DNA from 3 places in the Streptomyces sp. NPDC014727 genome. Region 1 is predicted to be linked to each of the others. Evidence: riboswitches for the same ligand, from Rfam matches in the RefSeq annotation. Region 1 holds a riboswitch; each other region holds the start of a gene.
The links. A riboswitch is a leader RNA that binds a small molecule or an ion and turns the genes downstream of it on or off. The one in region 1 is predicted to bind glycine.
Positions count from the first base shown of each region.

Region 2: linked by a shared signal. The riboswitch ahead of gcvP (aminomethyl-transferring glycine dehydrogenase) and the one ahead of gcvP (aminomethyl-transferring glycine dehydrogenase) in region 1 are both predicted to bind glycine.
Region 3: linked by a shared signal. The riboswitch ahead of gcvT (glycine cleavage system aminomethyltransferase GcvT) and the one ahead of gcvP (aminomethyl-transferring glycine dehydrogenase) in region 1 are both predicted to bind glycine.

Region 1 covers NZ_JBIBYR010000031.1:35,126-39,612, reverse strand. Annotated here, with positions in the region: gene gcvT (glycine cleavage system aminomethyltransferase GcvT) at 1-215, opposite strand, end outside; gene gcvP (aminomethyl-transferring glycine dehydrogenase) at 247-3,105, opposite strand; glycine riboswitch at 3,258-3,353, opposite strand; gene speB (agmatinase) at 3,462-4,460, opposite strand; gene ACF1B9_RS32295 (MFS transporter) at 4,473-4,487, opposite strand, start outside.
Region 2 covers NZ_JBIBYR010000020.1:7,552-12,038, reverse strand. Annotated here, with positions in the region: gene gcvP (aminomethyl-transferring glycine dehydrogenase) at 1-1,214, opposite strand, end outside; glycine riboswitch at 1,409-1,505, opposite strand; gene ACF1B9_RS26960 (PRC-barrel domain-containing protein) at 1,619-1,987, shown strand; gene ACF1B9_RS26955 (DNA polymerase IV) at 1,912-3,372, opposite strand; gene ACF1B9_RS26950 (MerR family transcriptional regulator) at 3,430-4,047, opposite strand; gene ACF1B9_RS26945 (bifunctional nuclease family protein) at 4,216-4,487, opposite strand, start outside.
Region 3 covers NZ_JBIBYR010000022.1:96,681-101,167, forward strand. Annotated here, with positions in the region: gene ACF1B9_RS28400 (enhanced serine sensitivity protein SseB C-terminal domain-containing protein) at 77-859, opposite strand; gene ACF1B9_RS28405 (enhanced serine sensitivity protein SseB) at 1,026-1,796, opposite strand; partial or broken gene ACF1B9_RS28410 (AAA family ATPase) at 1,850-2,533, opposite strand; glycine riboswitch at 2,691-2,788, shown strand; gene gcvT (glycine cleavage system aminomethyltransferase GcvT) at 2,929-4,044, shown strand; gene gcvH (glycine cleavage system protein GcvH) at 4,136-4,487, shown strand, end outside.

The sequences.
Region 1 (4,487 bases):
CCGACCAGGGCGTGGTCGAGGGCCCGGCCCACCTCGGGGCCGGACAGTTCGATCTCGCCCATGTGGCTGAGGTCGAAGATTCCGGCGGTGGTCCGTACGGCGTGGTGCTCGGCCAGTTCGGAGGTATAGCGCAGCGGCATGGACCAGCCGGCGAAGTCGATGAACGACGCTTTGAGTTCGGCGTGGATCTCGTGCAGGGGTGTCTTCTTGGACATGGTGGTTTCCCTCAGACCGTGACCGGTCGGATCACGACTCGAACGACTCGGGGGGCGGGCAGGCGCAGACCAGGTTCCGGTCGCCGTGCGCCTGGTCAATCCGACCGACCGGCGGCCAGTACTTGTCGGGCGTGACGCCTGCCGGGTAGACGGCCCGCTCGCGCGAGTAGGCCCGGGTCCACTCACCGGCGATCGCGGCCGCGGTGTGCGGCGCCCGTCGCAGCGGGCTCCCCTCGAGGGTCCAGGTGCCCTTGCGCACCAGGTCGATCTCCGCGCGGATCGCGATCATCGCCTCGCAGAAGCGGTCCAGTTCCTGCAGGCTCTCACTCTCGGTCGGCTCGACCATCAGCGTGCCGGCGACCGGGAAGCTCATCGTCGGCGCGTGGAAGCCGTAGTCGATGAGCCGCTTGGCGATGTCGTCGACGGTCACACCCGTGGCGGCGGTGATCGGGCGTACGTCGAGTATGCACTCATGCGCGACGAGGCCGGCCTCCCCGGCGTACAGGACGGGGAAGTGCGGCGCGAGCCGGTGGGCGACGTAGTTCGCGCTCAGCACGGCTGTCTCAGTCGCCTCGGTCAGCCCCTCCGCGCCCATCATCCGGATGTAGGCCCACGGGATCGGCAGGATGCCGGCGCTGCCGAACGGCGCGGCGCTCACCGACCCGATCCCGTCGCGGCGCCCGGTGTCGGGGTGCAGCGGGTGGGTGGGCAGGTACGGCGAGAGGTGCTCGGCCACCCCGACCGGGCCAACGCCCGGCCCGCCGCCGCCGTGCGGGATGCAGAACGTCTTGTGCAGGTTGAGGTGGGACACGTCGCCACCGAACTCACCCGGCTTGGCGACCCCGAGCAGCGCGTTGAGGTTGGCGCCGTCGACGTACACCTGTCCGCCGTGCTCGTGCACCAGCTCGCACAGCCGGGTGATGCTCTCCTCGTAGACACCGTGTGTCGAGGGGTAGGTCACCATGATCGCGGCCAGGTCCTCGGCGTGCTTCGCGCACTTGGCCTCGAGGTCGGCGAGGTCGACCGTGCCGTCGGGCCGCGACGCCACAACGACGACGCGCATCCCGGCCATGACAGCGGAGGCGGCGTTGGTACCGTGCGCGCTTGCTGGTATCAGGCACACGTCGCGTCCGGCCTGGCCGTTGCTCCGGTGATAGGCGCGGATCGCCAGCAGGCCCGCAAGCTCGCCCTGCGATCCGGCGTTCGGCTGGATGGAGACCTTGGCGTACCCGGTGATCTCGGCCAGCCACGTTTCCAGCTGTTCGACCAGGGTCAGGTAACCGGTTGCATCCGTCATCGGCGCGAACGGGTGCAGGTCCGCGAACCCGGGCCAGCTGACCGGTTCCATCTCCGTGGTCGCGTTGAGCTTCATCGTGCAGGACCCGAGCGGGATCATGCCGCGGTCCAGCGCGAAGTCACGGTCGGACAGCTTGCGGAGGTAGCGCAGCATCGCGGTCTCGGAACGGTGCTGGTGGAAGAGCGGGTGGGTGAGGAACGAGGAGGTACGACGCAGTCCCGGCGGAAGAGCCGCCGGAGCGTCGGCCGCCGGCTGGTCGAGGTCGTCCCCGGCCCAGCCAAAAGCGTCGAGCACGAGACTGACGTGGTCCTGCGTGGTGACCTCGGAGCAGGAGACGCCGACGTGGTCGCCGTCCACCAGTCGCAGCCGCAGGCCCTTGTCGTGGGCGGCCGCTACGACCTCCTCGGCACGGCCGTCGACCCGCACCAGCAAGGTGTCGAAGAACTCACGGTGCACCACCGTGATCCCGCTCGCCCGCAGACCTGCGGCGATGAGCGTGGCGTGCCGGTGCGTCCGCCGGGCGATCTCGGCCAGACCGTCGGGGCCGTGGTGGACGGCGTACATGGAGGCGACCACGGCGAGCAGCACCTGCGCCGTGCAGATGTTGGAAGTCGCCTTGTCGCGCCGGATGTGCTGTTCGCGGGTCTGGAGGGCGAGGCGGTACGCGGGCCGGCCGCCGTCGTCCACGGACACGCCCACGAGCCGACCGGGCAGGTGGCGTGCCAGCCCTTCACGGACCGCGATGTAGCCGGCGTGCGGCCCGCCGTAGAACAAGGGGACACCGAACCGCTGGGTCGATCCCACGGCGATGTCGGCGCCGAACTCGCCCGGTGGTACGAGCAGGGTGAGCGCCAGCAGGTCGGCGGTCACGGTGACCAGCGCCCCGCGTGCTCGTGCCGCAGCGGTCATCTCGCGCAGGTCGCGGACCGCGCCCGAGCAGCCGGGGTAGGACAGCACCACCCCGAAGAAGTCGTCTTCCGGCAGCGGCTCGGCGACGTCGATCTCGACGACCTCGATACCGACCGCGTAGGCACGCGTGCGCAGGACGTCGAGGGTCTGCGGCAGGGTGTCACGGTCGACCAGGACGCGGGTGCGGTTCTTGCCGGCGACGCGGCGCATGACCGTGACGGCCTCGGCGACCGCCGTACCCTCGTCGAGCAGCGACGCGTTGGCAGTCGGCAGCCCCGTGAGATCGCCGACCATGGTCTGGAAGTTGATCAGCGCCTCGAGTCTGCCCTGGCTGATCTCCGGCTGGTACGGCGTGTAGGCGGTGTACCACGCCGGATCCTCCAGCACGTTGCGCCGGATCACCGCGGGTGTGATGGTCGCGTGGTAGCCGAGGCCGATCATCGGGACGGCCACGATGTTCCTACTGGCCAGCTCGTGCAGCTCGGCACGCGCCTCGGCCTCGGTGGCGGCGGCGGGCAGGTTCAGGTCGGAGGTGCTCCGGATGCCGCTCGGGACAGCGACGTCGATCAGCTCGGTCAGCGTCGAGTAGCCGATGTCGGCCAGCATCTTGGCGCGGTCAGCGTCGCCGACACCGATGTGACGGGCGGCGAACTCGCCGGACGCGGAGGATCCGGGTGAGGTCATGGTGCGAGGCTCCCTGATGGGGGGCACCGCGGACGCGGCGCCGTGACGGGTGACCTCCCCGCTCTGTCATCGGTACCTGAGAGCTTCACCACCGGGTCCGGCGGTTTGCACCGTGGGCGCAGGACTTCGACGTCCCGTCTTTCCAGAGTCGCTTCACCGGAGCGGTACTTGTGCCTGAGAGATTCTGGGGAGAGTTGCTCCTTCGGCGCCTCGCCAAGACTGGGCAAGGGCTCTCCCGCTCCGGTTCGAGCAGCGTTTGTGTTGAGTTGTCGAGCCCGACCGTAAGGCCGGGTGGAGGTGCCGTCAGGGCGGGTCAGCACCCTGACGACCCTGGTGAGCGTCGACCACGTCCCAAATCAGGCGTGCTTCGATGCCGCGAGCACGGGGCTGGCGACGTGGTTCTTCGTCATGAGCGTGACCAGGTCGAACACGACGGTCGCGGCGGCGACGCAGGTGATCTCGGCGTGGTCGTATGCTGGAGCGACCTCGACCACGTCACCGCCGATGATGTTGAGCCCGTCGAGGCTTCGGAGCAGACGCAACAGCTCGCGGCTGCTGAACCCGCCCATCTCCGGCGTCCCCGTCCCCGGCGCGAACGCGGGGTCGAGCACGTCGATGTCGATCGAGATGTACACCGGTGCGTCGCCCACGCGTCGCCGTACGGCGTCCACCGCCCCGTCGATGCCGATGACATCGAGGTCTCCGGCGCGTATCGCCCGGAAGCCGAACCTCTTGTCATCCACGAGGTCCATCTGGTCGTAGATCGGTCCGCGGATACCCAGGTGGATGGACTTGTCCTCGGCGAGCAGGCCTTCTTCGAAGGCCCGGCGGAACACCGTGCCGTGCGTGATCGGAGCGCTGAAGTAGGTGTCCCATGTGTCGAGGTGCGCGTCGAAGTGGACCAGCGCGATCGGGCCGTACTTGTCCTTGGCCGCGCGCAGCATGGGCAGCGCGATGGTGTGATCGCCGCCGATGCTCACGATGCGCCGGTCGGACTGTCCCACTACGTCGCGGGCGTAGCCCTCGATCTGGGCGACCGCCTCATCAATGCTGTACGGCGTGCAGGGAACGTCGCCGGCGTCGACGACCTGGAGTGCTTCGAGTGGTGCGGTGTCGAGCTCGACGTGGAACTTCGGGCGCAGGTGACGCGAGGCCTGACGAACACCCATCGGACCGAAGCGGGCACCCGGCCGGTACGACGTGCCCCCGTCGAACGGCACACCCAGGATCGCGATGTCGTAGTCGCTGACCGAGCCGATGTCGGGTATCCGAGCGAAGGTGCCCAGGCCGGCGAAGCGCGGGACCTTCGTGGCGTCCAGGGCTCCGATCGGAGCGGTTCGGTTGTCGTGGTTCATCACGGTCTCCAGTCAGTTCGTAACGGT
Region 2 (4,487 bases), on a different contig from region 1:
GCCTTCCCCGGAACACGCACGGTGAGGGTGTCGAAGTAGGCGCCCGTCACCACCTCGACACCCGAGGCGCGCAGCCCCTCGGCCAGGATCGTCGCGTAGCGGTGGGTGCGCTGAGCGATCGTCCGCAGCCCGTCCGGGCCGTGGTAAACGGCGTACATCCCGGCCATGACGGCAAGCAGCACCTGAGCCGTACAGATGTTGCTGGTGGCCTTCTCACGACGGATGTGCTGCTCGCGGGTCTGCAGGGCCAGCCGGTAGGCCTTGGTGCCGTCCGCGTCGACGGAGACGCCGACGAGGCGGCCGGGCAGGCTGCGTGCGAACTGCTCGCGTACGGCCATGAACCCGGCGTGAGGTCCGCCGAAGCCCATCGGCACACCGAAACGCTGCGTGGTGCCGACCGCGATGTCCGCGCCCAGGTCACCCGGGGAGGTGAGCAGGGTCAGGGCCAGCAGGTCGGCGGCGACCGTGACGATCGCACCGAGGTCGTGGGCCTGCTCGATGACGGGCTGGATGTTGCGCACCGCGCCGGAGGCACCGGGGTACTGCACCAGGACGCCGAAGACACCGCGCTCGGCGATCTCCGCCGGGATGCCGTCGGCGAGGTCGGCGACGACGACCTCGACGCCGGTCGGCTCGGCGCGGGTCTCGATGACGGCGATCGTCTGCGGCAGGGCATCGGCGTCGACCAGGAAGACGCCGTTCTTGACCTTGCCGACGCGCCGCGAGAGCGCCATGGCCTCGGCGGCCGCGGTGCCCTCGTCGAGCAGGGAGGCGCCGGAGGTGGGCAGCCCGGTCAGCTCGGCGACCATCGTCTGGAAGTTGAGGAGCGCCTCCAGGCGGCCCTGCGAGATCTCCGGCTGGTACGGCGTGTAGGCCGTGTACCAGGCGGGGTTCTCCATGACGTTGCGGAGGATCACCGGCGGAGTGAAGGTGCCGTAGTAGCCGAGCCCGATCATCGGGGCCAGCACCTGGTTGCGGTCGGCGAGGGCGCGCAGCTCCGCGAGGACCTCGGCCTCGGTGCGAGCGGTCGGCAGCCGGAGTGCCTCCGCGCTCTTGATGACATCGGGCACGGCTGCCGCGGTGAGCTCGTCCAGCGAGCCGTAGCCGACCTGGGCGAGCATCTTCGACTGTGCCTCGGCATCGGGACCGATGTGGCGCTGCTCGAACGGAATGCCCTGCTCCAGCTGGGAGAGCGGAGTGCGGCGGGGGGTCATGGTGGAGGCCTCCTGGTCTGTCACGACCTGCGAGGGGCACCACGGCGCGGGTGCCCGAACGGCCTCCCCCTCTGTCATCTCGACCTGAGAGCTTCACCGGCGCACCCTGCGGCGCACCGGCTTTCACCGTCGGTGAGGGAAGGAGCCGCATCGGCACTCGGCCGCGCGGAACCCGCCCTGCTTTCCAGAGTGACCTCGTCCGTGCGGTACGGGGGCCTGAGAGATTCCGGGGAGGATTTGCTCCTTCGGCGCCTTCGGATCAGCTCCGGAGGACTCTCCCGCACGGGGTCAGCGGCCAGTACCAGCCTACCAGCGGGGTCAGTGGCGCCATTCTCGAGTGGCCAACCCCCCGGATCTGCACTTTTGTAGTGCTTGTGGAGTAGCCGCGACCAGTGGGAGGGACCGTGCAGACCGACATAGATCCGCGCAGCCTGATCGGCCGCAAGGCGTTCGACCGCAAGGGCACCAAGATCGGAACCGTGGACGAGGTGTACCTCGACGACGCGACCGGTGTCCCCGAGTGGGCGGCCGTACGCACCGGACTCTTCAGCCGGGACGCGTTCGTCCCGCTGGAACCCAGCGAATTCGTGGAGGACTCGCTCCGCGTCCCCTTCGACCGTGCGCTGATCAAGGACGCACCGGACTTCGGCGTCGGCCGCCATCTCTCGCCCGAACAGGAGCTCCAGCTCTACCGGCACTACGGCCTGGACTCCCCGTTCGAGGAGACCGGCCCGGACAGGGACTTCGGCAGACTCGCCGGCCAGGACGAGTAGTCCACCGGGTTCCGGACCAATGGCAACGGCTCGGCCGGCTGCAGGGCCGGATCGTCGATCCGGAACGTCCGCACCCGGCCGGGCGCCGACTCAGGTTCCTCGAACCGCACCGTCACCCGGCCGATGCCGCTGCCCTGCACCCAGCCATGCCCGTATGTGTCATGGCGTACGTCGTGTCCGGCGGTCCAGCGCCGTGCCGCCGACTGCTCTGCGCTCCCTGGGGGCTCCTCCGGCGCACCGCTCACCGTTTCCTCCCCACGGCCTCCCGCCGTCCTATCCTCCTCGGCCGCTTCCCCGCTCGCGGCCCGCTCACCGGCGGCCTGTGCGAAGAGATCCTCCTGGGTGTAATCGGCGAGCCCCGTGACGCCCACACCGAGGAGCCGTACCCCTCCGGTGGTGTCCACAGCCTCCAGGAGCCGCGCGGCGGCCTCCCGGACCACCGTGGGGTCGTCCGTGGGCCCACGCAGCGTCTCCGACCGTGTGAGCGTGGAGAAGTCGTACCGGCGCACCTTCAGCACCACCGTCCGACCGGACCGCCCCGCCCCCCGCAGCCGCTGGACACATCGGTCGGCCAACCGCTCCACCTCCGTCCTGACCCGCACCCGGTCGTGCAGGTCCGCGTCGAAGGTGTCCTCCACCGACACCGATTTGGCGTCCCGCTCCGCGACCACGGGCCGGTCGTCGTACCCGAGCGCCATGCGATGGAGCGAGCCCCCGTGCGCCCTCCCCAGCAGGCGTACGAGCTCCGCCTCACCCGCCTCGACGAGGTCGTCCACCGTCGTCATCCCGGCGCGGCGCAGATGGTCCGCCGTCGCGGGTCCGACGCCGGGGAGGATCCGTACCGGCATGGGTGCGAGCAGCTCCCGCTCCGTGCCCGGTTCGATGAGCAGCAGCCCGTTCGGCTTCGCCTCCTCCGAAGCGATCTTGGCAAGCATCTTGGAACCGGCGAGCCCGACCGAACCGGTGAGCCCGGTGACCGCTTTGATGGCCGTACGCAGCTGCTCTCCGACCTCCCGCGCGGAAGCCGAGTCGTCGGCCGCCCCGCCTGCCTCCAGGTCCACGAAGGCCTCGTCGAGACTGAGCGGCTCCACCAGCGGGGAGAGCCGCCCCAGCAGCTCCATCACCTGGTCGCTGACCGTCCGGTACAGAAGGAAGCGCGGCACCAGATAGGCCGCGTTGGGGGCCAGCCTCCGCGCCTGCGCCATGGGCATCGCCGAGTGCACCCCGAAGCGCCGGGCCTCGTACGAGGCGGTGGCGACGACCCCGCGGGGCCCCAGCCCACCCACCACGACAGGTTTGCCGCGCAGGCTGGGCTTCGACGCCTGCTCGGCGGAGGCGTAGAAGGCATCCATGTCGAGATGCAGGATGGTGGGCGCGGCTCTCACATCAATCGATGCTGCCCTACGGCACTGACAATCGCCGCGCCCGATTCCGGTACGGGGTCAGCCGGCGCGATTGCGTCGCCGCGCGAGTTCATCGGTGGGATTGTTCCCGATCAGTGTCTCGCCGGTGTCCACCCGCTCACCGTGCAGTTGTGACAGCGCCGCATCCACGTCCTGCCACACCACGCCCACAGCGATACCGAAGACCCCCTGGCCGCCCTGGAGCAGACTGACGACCTCGTCCGGCGAAGAGCACTCGTATACCGTCGCGCCGTCGCTCATCAGCGTCATCCGCTCAAGATCCTGGAATCCGCGGGCCCGCAGGTGTTGAACCGTGGTGCGGATGTTCTGAAGGGCGACGCCCGTGTCCAGGAAACGCTTCACGATCTTCAGCAGGACGACGTCCCGGAAGCTGTAGAGCCGCTGCGTGCCCGAGCCGTATGCGGGGCGCACGCTCGGCTCGACCAGCCCCGTACGGGCCCAGTAGTCGAGCTGCCGATAGGTGATCCCCGCAGCCGCGCAAGCCGTCGGCCCGCGATAACCGATGTCGTTGGCCGATGCCACGCCGCCCCCCGCCACCGCCGCCGGTTGAACCGGTTGCCTGATGGTGCGGCCGGCTGTACTCCCCTGCTGCGGATACGGCCCACCCGCTGCCGTACCGTCGCCGCTGCTTCTCACGCCGACCTCCGTCCTTGTCCTGCCATCTCGAAGGTAGGCAGTCACTCGGGGTGCGTCAACGATCGCCACACTCGGCACGCCGAGTGATAATCACCCTGAGGGTGGTTTCACGTGACATGCGAGCGGGAAAGGCTTGTCGGATGCGCTGACGGCGGCCCCGCAGAACGGTCACTGACTGTTGGTCCCGAAGTCCTCCGGTGAGATCTGGTCGAGGAACTCGCGGAACTTCTCCACTTCGTCCTCCTGCTCGTCCGGGATGGCGATACCCGCGTCGTCCAGCACCCCGTCACTGCCGTAGATCGGCGTTCCGGTGCGCAGGGCGAGCGCTATGGCGTCGGACGGCCGCGCGCTCACCTCGACCCCGCTGGCGAAGACCAGCTCCGCGTAGAAGACCCCTTCCCGCAGGTCCGTGATTCGGACCTCGGTCAGCTCCTGGCCGA
Region 3 (4,487 bases), on a different contig from region 1:
ACGCGGTCGCGTCGCGGACACCGGGTACGGCCGACCGCGCACCCCTACCGGTACGCGCGACTCCGACGGCGCGCGCTCAGTACGCGCCCTGCGGCGGCGGATAGCCGTAGCCCGCCACCGGGGCCGCCGGGGCATGGGCCTCGCGGTCGTAGAACGGGCGGGCGTTGGCGCGCAGCCACATCGCGACCGGGTCGTACTCGTCGGACATCGCGACGGTGGAGACGGGCAGCCCGTCCGGGACCGCGCCGATCGACTGCTGCATCATCGCGCGCACGGCGTCGACCGAGGTCTGACTCGTGTCGTAGAGGTCGAGGCCGATGGCGAGATAGGGGACGCCGAGCGCGGGCTGCACCCAGGCACGGCGCAGCGAGCGGATCGCGGGGGTGTGGTGGGCGTTCTGCGCGAGCAGGGCGTAGAACTGCGGGATCTCGATGGCCGGCTCGGTGAGCCGGAGGGGGCCCGCGGGCATCCGGTCGAGGCCGGTGGCGATCCGGCGCAGATCCAGCCAGGGGATGCCGATTCCGCCGCCCGGGGCGTGCGGGTTGAGCCAGATGCCCCAGCGGTCGGGGAAGAGGGCACGGGCGATGTCGCGCCCGCCGACCAGTTCATGGGCCCGGTTCCAGCCACTGGCCGAGAGCTCCTGGGCGGAGGTCACACAGGGGGCGTAGCCGAGGCCGTCGATCTCCATGTTTCCGTACTGGGCGTCGGGCGAGCCCGCCTGGCCGTGCCAGAGGAGCATCCAGATCCGGCCGTTCACGAGGGCCTGCAGCAGCGCCTCGTACGCGTCGTAGCGTCCCGGCGTCACTTGGCGCAGCATGTGCTCGACCTGCCCGGCCGCCGCGGTGCCTGACGCACTCACCTGGTCCCGCCCCTCTTCGATCCACTGTGTCGGCCCGCCGCTCCCGGGGCACACGGGTGCGGCATGATGCCGAGGCACCAGCCATCAAACCAGCTTATGCGTCGGTCCTGACACCGACTTGACTCCATGGGCCGACGTGGCAATCGGCCCTGGAGCCGTCGGCGTGCTACGGGGTCTCGCGCCGGTAGAACGGCCGGACCTTCTCCCGCATCCAGTCGCCGACCGGGTCCTGTGCCACGTCGAGCAGGACCAGGTTGACCGGCCAGGGCACCTCGACCCGGCCCAGCGCACGGCCGAGGGCGTCCATCGGGGCGTTGCGTCCGGCGCCCTCCCAGGTGGAGAACTCGACCCCTATGAAGAGGACGGGCTCGCCGCCCTCGATGCTGGCCAGCGTCCGGCGGGCGGTGAGCACGACGCCGCTCTCCTCGAATTCGCCGGCCGCCGCGGCGAGGAAGTCGACGGGCTCCTCCTGCCAGGACGGTTCGTACAGCCGGACCCGGCCGCCGCCGGCCGGCCCGTCCAGCGGGGTGCGTCCGGCGCGGCAGAGCTCGGCCACGGCGGGCGGCGGCAGCGGCATCCCGACAGCGCCGCCCGGATTCACCGCGATACCGAGCTGCGGGGGCAGACCGCGGGCGAAGTCGCGGGCGGGTGCGACGGTGACGGACATACGGGTGCCGACGCAGGCGAGGAACTGCTGTTCGGAGCTGAAGACAGGAACGTACGCGGCGCCGTCGATCTCCAGTGTCGGCAGGTCCAGGTCCGGGGAGTCGGGTCCGCCGCCATTGGGCAGGGGCACCCAGACCTGGCTGCGCCCGAGCACCTCGACGAGCCGTCCGCCCGCCTCCGGGCTACCCACCGAGGCCATCAGTACCTCTTCGAGCTCATTGGCCGGCCATCCGCTCTGCGGATGGGACTGGACCTGCGCCGGAATGTCCACTGCTTCCCCTTCTTGCCCGAGCCTTCCCGCAGAAGATTACGGCCTGCCGCCCGCGCCTTCGGTGCCGTGGCGAACGTGATCCGGCCCAGCGCCCTCGCCGCCTCGCGGTCCAGCAGCACCGCCGAGGCGCAGCCGGGCGGCAGCAGGCCGGTCTCGGTGACCCGCAGCAGCTTCCCCACCGCCCTGCGATGCCGGGCGAAGGCGTATCCGGAGACACCCCGCCCGCGCTCCCGCTGGCCCTCCTTCGCCGTCTGCGGTGTGACGTCGAGCAGGACGAGATGGAGGACGCGGCCCCGGCGCCGGGCGTCACGGGCCAGCCAGCCGCGCACCCACGCCTGGGTTCCGCAGTCGTGGACGACGACGGACTCGCCGGAGCGCAGCGCGCGCCACAGTCCCCGGTAGTGGGCGGCGCGGACCAGCGGACGGTAGAGGGCGTACGGGAGTAAGCGGGGCATCAGCCGGGCCCAGCGGTCCCGGGTGTCCTGGGAGTCGATGGCGCGGGCCGTCGTCACCGTCCGCCGGATGAGCGTCGATTTGCCGCTGCCGGGCAGTCCGGAGACCACCACCACGTCGCCCGCCGCGAAGCGCAGGCTGCGCGGGCCGCGCCCGGCCCGCCCCCGCAGGTCTCGTACGACGGGCGCGCGCGGGCCGAGCATCTCCCCGGCCGGGACCCCCGGCTGTGCGGGCATCGCGTCGTGCGCGACTCCCGCGGTTGTCGCGTACCGCTGCAACGTCATCGCCCTCCCCCTGTCGGGTCACCCGCGTATGCCCCTGAAGTGTAAAGAAAAGGTAATGCGACACAACCGTCCACGCCGTCGATTCCGAGAGGGGACCGGGGCCCCACTCCGACGGAATGCGTGCGATGATGACCCGGCCAACTGCATAAAGGCCGCTTGAATCCGCGCGGGAGAGTTCCGGTCACTGCATGTGCCGGGCGCCGAAGGAGCAAGTTCCTCCCTTGAATCTCTCAGGCCCCGTACCGCGTGGATGAGGCAGATCTGAAAAGCGGGCCGCTCCGCGGCTCCACCCAAGGTGCAAGCCGAACCCCTCAGGGGCTCTCGGCGAACCTCTCAGGTTCCGATGACAGATGGGGAGGGATTGTCCTCGTCGTCATGCCCCGGGAGTCACATCCATGAGCACCGCCCCCCGTCTCACCGCCCTCGATGCCCTGCACCGTTCGCTGGGCGCGACCATGACCGACTTCGCGGGCTGGGACATGCCCCTGCGGTACGCCAGCGAGCGCGACGAGCACAACGCGGTGCGCACCAGGGCCGGTCTCTTCGACCTGTCCCACATGGGCGAGATCACCGTCACCGGCCCCGAGGCCGCCGCCTTCCTGAACTTCGCGCTGGTCGGCAACATCGGCACCGTCGCCGTCGGCCGCGCCCGCTACACCATGATCTGCGCCGAGAACGGCGGCATCCTGGACGACCTGATCGTCTACCGCCTCGGTGACGACGAGTACATGATCGTCGCCAACGCCGGGAACGCCCAGATCGTGCTGGACGCGCTGACCGCGCGGGCCGACGGCTTCGACGCCGCGGTGCGCGACGACCGCGACGCGTACGCGCTGCTCGCCGTCCAGGGCCCGGAGTCCCCCGCCATCCTGGCCTCGGTCACCGACGCCGACCTGGACAGCCTGAAGTACTACGCCGGCCTGCCCGGCACGGTCGCCGGTGTGCCCGCGCTGATCGCCCGCACCGGCTACACCGGCGAGGACGGCTTCGAGCTGTTCGTCGCCCCCGAGCACGCCGAGCAGCTGTGGAAGGCCCTCACCGAGGCCGGCGCCTCCCACGGCCTGATCCCGTGCGGGCTCTCCTGCCGCGACACGCTGCGCCTGGAGGCGGGCATGCCGCTCTACGGGCACGAGCTGACGACCGAGCTGACCCCCTTCGACGCCGGCCTCGGCCGGGTCGTGAAGTTCGAGAAGGAGGGCGACTTCGTCGGCCGCGAGGCCCTGACGGCCGCCGCCGAGCGCGCCGAGACCGCCCCGCCCCGCAAGCTGGTCGGGCTGATCGCCGAGGGCCGCCGGGTGCCGCGCGCCGGTTTTTCCGTGGTCGCCGGGGGCGAGATCGTCGGCGAGGTCACCTCGGGCGCCCCGTCGCCCACCCTGGGCAAGCCGATCGCCATCGCGTACGTGGACGCCGCGCACGCCACGCCCGGCACCACGGGCATCGGGGTGGACATCCGGGGCAGCCACGAGCCGTACGAAGTCGTGGCGCTGCCTTTCTACAAGCGTCAGAAGTGACGTCCGCGCACCTCAGAAGTGACGCATTCCCGTCTCACACCGTAAGACCACCGTTCATCAGCACTCCCACGCGTACAGGAGAATTCAGGTCATGAGCAACCCCCAGCAGCTGCATTACAGCAAGGAGCACGAGTGGCTGTCGGCCGTCGAGGACGGTGTGGCGACGATCGGCATCACGGAGTTCGCCGCCAACGCGCTCGGCGACGTCGTCTACGCCCAGCTCCCCGAGGTCGGTGACACGGTGACCGCGGGCGAGACCTGCGGCGAGCTGGAGTCGACCAAGTCGGTGAGCGACCTGTACTCGCCGGTGACCGGTGAGGTCACCGCCGCGAATCAGGACGTCGTGGACGACCCGTCGCTGGTGAACTCCGCTCCGTTCGAAGGCGGCTGGCTGTTCAAGGTACGTGTGGCGGAGGAGCCGAAGGACCTGCTCTCCGCCGACG